Linked DNA regions of Sagittula sp. P11. The protein of the gene in region 1 interacts with the protein of each later gene in a pairwise test. Links are inferred from orthologs where the notes say so. Each region holds a gene or a part of one and is shown on either strand. Other genes may lie near its edges.

The links.
Region 2: the proteins of CDO87_RS04440 (region 1) and CDO87_RS01185 interact in binary tests that used the Escherichia coli proteins (3 or more experiments, as listed by UniProt). The link is inferred for Sagittula sp. P11 from one-to-one orthologs.

The regions. Positions count from the first base shown.
Region 1 is NZ_CP021913.1:908,281-912,457, forward strand. Bases 606-4,098 are described here. They hold CDO87_RS04440 (2-oxoglutarate dehydrogenase E1 component), read left to right. Parts: upstream 606-931; coding sequence 932-3,898; downstream 3,899-4,098. Other genes in these bases: CDO87_RS04435 (hypothetical protein), read left to right, coding at 606-825; odhB (2-oxoglutarate dehydrogenase complex dihydrolipoyllysine-residue succinyltransferase), read left to right, coding at 3,945-4,098. In the rest of the region: CDO87_RS04430 (hypothetical protein), read left to right, coding at 1-151; more of CDO87_RS04435, read left to right, coding at 148-605; more of odhB, read left to right, coding at 4,099-4,177. UniProt on the Escherichia coli protein: E1 component of the 2-oxoglutarate dehydrogenase (OGDH) complex which catalyzes the decarboxylation of 2-oxoglutarate, the first step in the conversion of 2-oxoglutarate to succinyl-CoA and CO(2).
Region 2 is NZ_CP021913.1:235,286-238,918, reverse strand. The notes cover bases 120-3,068. They hold CDO87_RS01185 (ABC-F family ATP-binding cassette domain-containing protein), read right to left. Parts: upstream 2,542-3,068; coding sequence 697-2,541; downstream 120-696. Other genes in these bases: ndk (nucleoside-diphosphate kinase), read left to right, coding at 2,858-3,068; CDO87_RS01190 (J domain-containing protein), read right to left, coding at 120-335. In the rest of the region: more of CDO87_RS01190, read right to left, coding at 1-119; more of ndk, read left to right, coding at 3,069-3,280; CDO87_RS01175 (DUF4112 domain-containing protein), read right to left, coding at 3,377-3,633. UniProt on the Escherichia coli protein: Genetic data indicate it may be involved in ribosome assembly or function.

The DNA of each region.
Region 1 (4,177 bases):
CATGATCGAGGAGGAAGACGCGAAGGACGCCGCGCTGGCCGAAGATCCGCAAGGTTACGTGACCGGCAAATGGGCGGAGGTGCAGGCCTGCCATGACGGGCTCTTCGGGGACGACGCCACTGCCCGGCAAGGGCGGGAGGTGTTTGCATGACCCGCAGCTTCCTCTCCAAGGCGGTCCTGACCGCAGCCCTGTGCTGGGGCCCGGTTTCCCTGTCCGCGCAGGAAGATGACACCGCCGCGACACTGATCCAGTTCCAGAACGCGACCTGCGCTTCGCCGGTCGCCACGCCCCTGTCGCAGGTCGATTTCGGCGGCGACTGGCGGGAGGCACAGGATGAAGAGGCCGAGGCCCTCGTGGAGCTTCTGGCGGACTTTGCGACCCGGATCGACTTCCTCACCAACCAGCACGGCGATGCCGATCCCAAGGCCGTTCTGGCCGGTCACCGGCTGCGCTGGCAGCACGCCATCCTCGCCACCGATCCCGCGGCGCCGCAGGCCCGGATCATGCGGCACACCACCGTCGGCGCGCTCACCTCGGCGCTGTATGCCGAGCAGGCGGAGGGCGAGGCGATGCTGTCGTGCACGCTTGTCCTGCAGGGGCCGACCGAGGACCTGATCGACGGGCTTGCGCTGCGCTTCGAGGTGATGCCGGTCTACGAGAACGCCGTGACGCGCCACTGGCAGGCAACGGACACGGTGACCGCTCCGGACGGCGAGTCCCGCGACGCCCTGCGCAGCCTGACCCTGCGGCTCTCGCCCGCCGACCAGTCGGTCACGCACGCCGTGCTGACCTACCGGACGACCCTTACCAAGGGAGGGGAATGACGATGCGACAACCCTCTCTTTCAGTCACAATCCCGTCGGGGGCCTTGCCACCCTCGCTGAAACCCGGTCCCAACGAATACGGTCCCAACCCACAAGAGGTGCCCCAATGACCGACCAAAGCCCGAACGATCTTTTCCACGCTTCCAGCTTCATGCAGGGGCACAACGCGGAATATCTGGAGCAGATGTACGCCCGCTACGCCGCCGATCCGAGCGCGGTGGACGATGCCTGGGCGGCGTTCTTCAAACAGTTGGGTGACGACGAAACCTCGGTCCGGCGCGAAGCGGAAGGACCGTCCTGGGCGCGCGCCGACTGGCCGCCCGCCCCGGCGGACGACCTGACGGCGGCGCTGACCGGCGAATGGCCGATGCCCGCCGCTCCGGCAGAGGCGAAGGGCGCCGCAAAGAAGATCGCCGCGAAGGCAGATGAACAGGGCGTCTCCGTCTCCAACGAGGCGATCCAGCGCGCCGTTCTGGACTCGATCCGCGCGCTCATGCTGATCCGCGCCTACCGCATCCGCGGCCACCTGGCAGCCGACCTCGACCCGCTGGGCCTGCGCGACACCTCGAACCACCCGGAGCTCGATCCGAAGTCCTACGGCTTTACCGAAAGCGACATGGACCGCCCGATCTTCATCGACAACGTGCTGGGGCTGCAGATCGCCTCCCTGCGCGAAATCGTGTCGATCGTGAAGCGCACCTACTGCGGCACCTTCGCGCTGCAGTACATGCACATTTCCGACCCGGAGCAGTCTTCCTGGCTGAAGGAGCGGATCGAGGGTTACGGCAAGGAAATCCACTTCACCCGTGAAGGCCGCAAGGCGATCCTGAACAAGATGGTGGAGGCCGAGGGCTTCGAAAAGTTCCTGCACGTCAAGTACATGGGCACGAAGCGGTTCGGCCTCGACGGTGGTGAATCCCTGATCCCCGCGATGGAACAGATCATCAAGCGCGGCGGCAACCTCGGGCTGAAGGAAATCGTCATCGGCATGCCGCACCGCGGCCGTCTGTCGGTACTCGCGAACGTGATGAACAAGCCTTACAAGGCGATCTTCAACGAGTTCCAGGGCGGCAGCTTCAAGCCGGAGGACGTGGACGGTTCGGGCGACGTGAAATACCACCTCGGCGCCTCCTCCGACCGGGAGTTCGACGGCAACACCGTGCACCTGTCGCTGACCGCCAACCCTTCTCACCTCGAGGCGGTGAACCCGGTGGTTCTGGGCAAGGTCCGCGCCAAGCAGGACCAGTTCGGCGACGTGAACCGCACGCAGGTCATGCCGATCCTTCTGCACGGCGACGCGGCCTTTGCCGGCCAGGGCGTCGTTGCCGAATGTTTCGCGCTCTCGGGTCTGCGCGGCCACCGCACCGGCGGCACGATGCACATCATCGTCAACAACCAGATCGGCTTTACCACGGCACCGCACTTCTCGCGTTCGTCGCCGTACCCCACGGACAACGCGCTGGTGGTCGAGGCACCGATCTTCCACGTCAACGGCGATGACCCGGAGGCCGTGGTCCACGCCGCCAAGGTCGCGACCGAGTTCCGCCAGAAGTTCGGCAAGGACGTGGTCATCGACATGTTCTGCTACCGCCGGTTCGGTCACAACGAGGGCGACGAGCCCATGTTCACCAACCCGGTGATGTACAACAAGATCAAGAAGCAGAAGACCACACTGACGCTCTACACCGAGCGGCTGGTCAAGGACGGCCTGATCCCCGAGGGCGAGATCGAGGACATGAAGGCCGCCTTCCAGGCCAAGCTGAACGAGGAGTTCGAGGCCGGCAAGGTCTACAAGCCGAACAAGGCCGACTGGCTGGACGGCCGATGGTCCCACCTCGACAAGCAGAAAGAGGGCAAGTACCAACGCGGCAAGACGGCAATCAAGCAGGAGACCTTCAAGGAGATCGGCTCTGCGCTGACCACCGTTGCGGACGGCTTCCCGATCCACAAGACCGTGGGCCGACTGATCGAGGCACGGGCGCAGATGTTCGAGACCGGCAAGGGTTTCGACTGGGCGACGGCTGAGGCACTGGCCTTCGGCTCGCTCCAGCTTGAAGGGTATCCGGTGCGCCTCTCTGGTCAGGACTCCACCCGCGGAACGTTCAGCCAGCGCCATTCCGCCTTCGTCAACCAGGAGAACGAAGAACGGTACTACCCGCTGAACAACATCCGCGAAGGACAGGCCCGGTTCGAGGTGATCGACTCCGCGCTGTCCGAATACGCGGTGCTGGGCTTCGAATACGGCTACTCGATGGCCGAACCGAACGCCCTGACGCTGTGGGAAGCGCAGTTCGGCGACTTCGCCAACGGCGCGCAGATCATGTTCGACCAGTTCATCTCGAGCGGTGAATCGAAGTGGCTGCGGATGTCGGGTCTCGTCTGCCTGATGCCGCACGGCTTCGAAGGCCAGGGGCCGGAGCACTCCTCCGCCCGTCTGGAACGCTTCCTGCAGCTCTGCGGCCAGGACAACTGGATCGTGGCCAACTGCTCGACGCCAGCGAACTATTTCCACATCCTGCGCCGCCAGTTGCATCGGTCGTACCGCAAGCCGCTGATGCTGATGACGCCGAAGTCGCTTCTGCGCCACAGGCTCTGCGTCTCGGAGATGGAGATGTTCACCACCGGCTCGTCCTTCCACCGCGTCCTCTGGGACGATGCGGAAACCGGGCATTCTGAAACCAAGCTGGTTTCGGACGACAAGATCAAGCGCGTCGTCATGTGTTCGGGCAAGGTCTACTATGACCTGCTGGAAGAACGCGACGCGCGCGGTCTGGACGACGTCTACCTGCTGCGGGTCGAACAGTTCTATCCGTTCCCGGCGATCAGCCTCGTCAAGGAGCTGGAACGCTTCAAGCAGGCAGAGATGATCTGGTGCCAGGAAGAGCCCAAGAACCAGGGCGCCTGGTCCTTCATCGAGCCGAACATCGAATGGGTCCTCGGCCGCATCAAGGCAGAGCATCCGCGCCCGCGCTACGTGGGCCGCGCCACCTCGGCCTCGCCCGCAACGGGCCTGGCCTCCACCCACAAGGCACAGCAAGCCGCGCTTGTCGACGAAGCGCTGACGATCGAATGAACCCACGGCCGCGAGGCGCAAGGGTATTGAAAAAGGAAGTGAAGACATGACCGAAGTACGCGTCCCCACCCTTGGGGAATCGGTGACCGAGGCCACCGTGGCCACCTGGTTCAAGAAGCCGGGCGACAGCGTTGCCGTGGACGAGATGCTGTGCGAGCTGGAAACCGACAAGGTGACGGTGGAGGTGCCATCGCCCGCCGCCGGCACCCTCTCGGACATCGTGGCGAAGGAAGGCGACACCGTTGGCGTCGACGCGCTGCTTGCCAACATCGCGGAGTC
Region 2 (3,633 bases), 670 kb from region 1 along the record:
GCCTGTGCTGTTGCGTGGGCCTCCGCCTTTGCCTGCGCGCGGCGGTGTGCGTCGGCCCGGGTCTGCGCTCCGGCCTGCTGTGCGGCTGTGCGGGTTGCGTCCCCGGTATCGGCGTTCCGGGGGGCGCGGCCCGGGGCCGGGACGTGGTGGCGCAGCTTGTCGTAGGCGGCGTTCAGCTCGGCGAGGCGGCGGGTCAGCCGGGCGGCGTCGGCGGGGCAGCGGTCGGGGTGGTTTTCGCGGACGAGCCGCTTCCACGCGCTGCGGATGGTCGCGCGGTCGTCGAAGGCGGAGACGCCGAGGATCTCGTAGGGGGTCCGGGGTGCGGTGCGGGTCATGGGGGCGTCCTTCCTCGTGCGGTACGAACCGGCGCCGGGGCTGCCCCCGCGGCCCTGCGGCGCCGTCGAAATGAGGCATAAATCGGGCAGAGGACGGCGGGAAGCCTCAATTTGGACACAAAGTTAACGCGATTTTGCCGGGAATTCCGGGTGACTGATCCGGGTTTCCGGGGATTTTCAGAGGCTTGCGTTTGGGGTGACGCTGTTGGCCGGGGGCGCGCTTGCATCGCAGGCACAGGGGAAATGTGGCGGAGCCTGCCACATTTTTGGTGCGGAGCCGGTGTATCGATCGGGTAGGCCGGGAACGGCAAACGGCGGCCCCGAGGGACCGCCGTGCTTCGCATTCACCGGAGGTGCGGGGTCAGCCCTGCGCCGTGTCCAGCTTCTCCTGTGCCGCCATCCAGAGCGCCTCTGCGCGGGAGAGGCCCTCCATGATCTCGGCGTATTTCTTGTTCCAGACTTCCAGCTCGCCCACCTTGTCGTTCTCGTAGAGCGCGGGGTTCGCCAGCTTGTTGGCCAGCTTCTCGCGCATGTCCTCGAGCTTGGTCACGCGTTCCTCGCATTTGCGGACCTCGGCACGCAGGTCGAGGATCTGGTCGCGGGTGGCGCGTTTGGGCTTTTCCTTCGGCTTCTCGGGCTTCGACGGCGAATCCTTGGACAGCAGGAGGGCGCGGTAGGAATCGAGGTCGTCGTCGTAGGGGTTCACCGTGCCGCCGGAGACCAGCCAGAGCCGGTCGGCCACCATCGATAGCAGGTGCATGTCGTGGCTGACGAGGATGACCGCGCCGGAATAGGCGGTCAACGCCTCCATCAGCGCCTCGCGGCTTTCGATGTCGAGGTGGTTGGTCGGCTCGTCGAGGATCAGGAGGTGCGGCGCGTCGAGCGTGGCGAGCAGCAGCGAGAGCCGTGCCTTCTGGCCGCCGGAGAGGCGCGCGACCTCCGTCTCGGCCTGCGCGGCGTAGAGGCCAAACCCTGCGAGCAGCGCGCGGAGTTTCGCGGGCGGAGAGTCGGGGCGTTCGCGCTGCAGGTGCTGGAGCGGCGTCTCGTCGAGGTGCAGTTCGTCCACCTGGTGCTGGGCGAAGTAGCCGATGCGCAGCTTCGACGAGCGGTTCATCCGGCCGTCCATCAGCGGCAGGCGGTCGGCCAGCAGCTTCGACAGGGTCGACTTGCCCTGGCCGTTCTTGCCCAGAAGCGCGATGCGGTCGTCCTGGTCGATGCGCAGGTTGAGCCGCCGCAGCACGGCGGTGTCGCCGTAGCCGGTGGTGCCGTCCTCGATGTTGACGATGGGCGGCGAAAGCTCGTCCGGCTGCGGGAAGGTGAAGACGCGCTTGGCCATCTCCTCGGGCGGGGTGACCATGTCCATGCGCTCGATCATCTTCAGCCGGGCCTGCGCCTGCTTGGCCTTGCTGGCCTTGGCGCGGAAACGGTCGACGAAGGACTGCAGGTGGGCGCGGCGGTCCTGCTGTTTCCTGGCGGTGGCGGCGAGCTGGGCGCGCTTTTCGGCGCGCAGCTTGACGAAGCCGTCGTAGGGCGTGCCGTAGTAGGTCAGCTTGCGGTCCTCGAGGTGGAGGATCGAGCTGACGGCGCGGTTCAGGAGGCCGCGGTCGTGGGAGATGACGATGACCGTGTGCGGGTAGCGCGCGAGGTAGGATTCGAGCCAGAGCGCGCCCTCGAGGTCGAGGTAGTTGGTCGGCTCGTCAAGCAGCAGCAGGTCGGGCTGGGCGAAGAGCACGCCGGCCAGCGCCACGCGCATCCGCCAGCCGCCGGAATAGGCGGAGCAGGGGCGCGAGTGTTCCTCGGGATCGAAGCCCAGGCCCTTGAGGATCGAGGAGGCGCGGGCCTCCGCGCTCCACGCGTCGATGTCGGCGAGGCGGGTCTGGATCTCGGCGATGCGGTGGCCGGAGGCGGTGTCCTGTTCGGCAAGAAGCGCCGCGCGCTCGGTGTCGGCGGCGAGCACGGTGTCGAGGATCGAGGTCTCTGAGGCGGGGACTTCCTGGCTGACGCCGCCGATGCGGGCGCGGGACGGCAGGGAGATGTCGCCGCCGTCGATGGTCAGCTCGCCCCGGATCAGGCGGAAGAGCGTGGTCTTTCCCGCGCCGTTCGGGCCGACGAGGCCGACCTTGTGACCTTCGGGGATCGTGGCGGTGGCCTCCTCGAAGAGGGGACGGCCTTCGACCGAATAGGAGAGGGATGAGATACGCAGCATGGAGGCGCTTTAGCAGAGGGTTCGGGGAGGGGAAAGGCACGTCGGCGGGCGGCACTGTTTGCTTTCGCAAAAGCGCCCGCCCGCCGACCCGTGGGGCGCGTTTCAGGCGAATGACGGGTATGGGGATGCGCGGCGGGTGGGGCCGCGATGGTCCCGGGGCGGGCTTCGGGCCGTGGTTTGCGTCCCGAGGCCGGGCAGGGCACGTGTGACGCATGGTCATGAGGGGTTTCCTGATCCGGGAGGCCGTGTTATCGGGCGCCGCGATACACCCTGACGACCCCGGACTGTGGGTCGGATCCATCTGGAGGATAACACGATGGCCCTCGAGCGCACCTTTTCGATCATCAAGCCCGATGCAACCCGCCGCAACCTGACCGGCAAGATCAACGCCAAGTTCGAGGAGGCCGGTCTGCGCATCGTCGCGCAGAAGCGGATCCACCTGACCAAGGCGCAGGCCGGCGAGTTCTACAAGGTGCACGCCGAGCGCCCGTTCTACGACGAGCTGTGCGAGTTCATGGCGTCCGCCCCGATCGTCGCACAGGTTCTGGAAGGCGAGAACGCCATCTCCAAGAACCGCGAAGTGATGGGCGCGACCAACCCGGCCGATGCGGCCCCGGGTACCATCCGCGCCGAGTTCGCCGAGTCGGTGGGCGAGAACTCCGTCCACGGGTCGGACGCGCCGGACACCGCGGCTCAGGAGATCGCGTATTTCTTCTCAGGTCTCGAGCTGGTCGGCTGAGCCTTCACCGGTTCCGACATGACGAAGGGGCGCCTTGCGGCGCCCCTTTTCGTTTGTTTGCGAGGGTTTTTCTGCCCGGGACTGTCGCCGGTCGTGTCAGGCGTTGGCGCCGCGGGACCGTCCGAGGCCCTGCACCGGGGTGCGGGTCGGGGGTTGGCGCGGGGTCTGGCCGGGTGTCGTATCGGCGTGGCGCCTTTCCGCGAAGTCGCGCATGAGCGCGGCGTTGCGGAGGTTGGCCTTGAAGCCCACGTCGAAGATGTCGCCGACCAAGGGCACGAGGCCGATCACCCAATCGATGCCGACATTGCCGGCCATCCGCGCCAGAAGGTGCTTCGGCGCGCCGATGTCGTGGG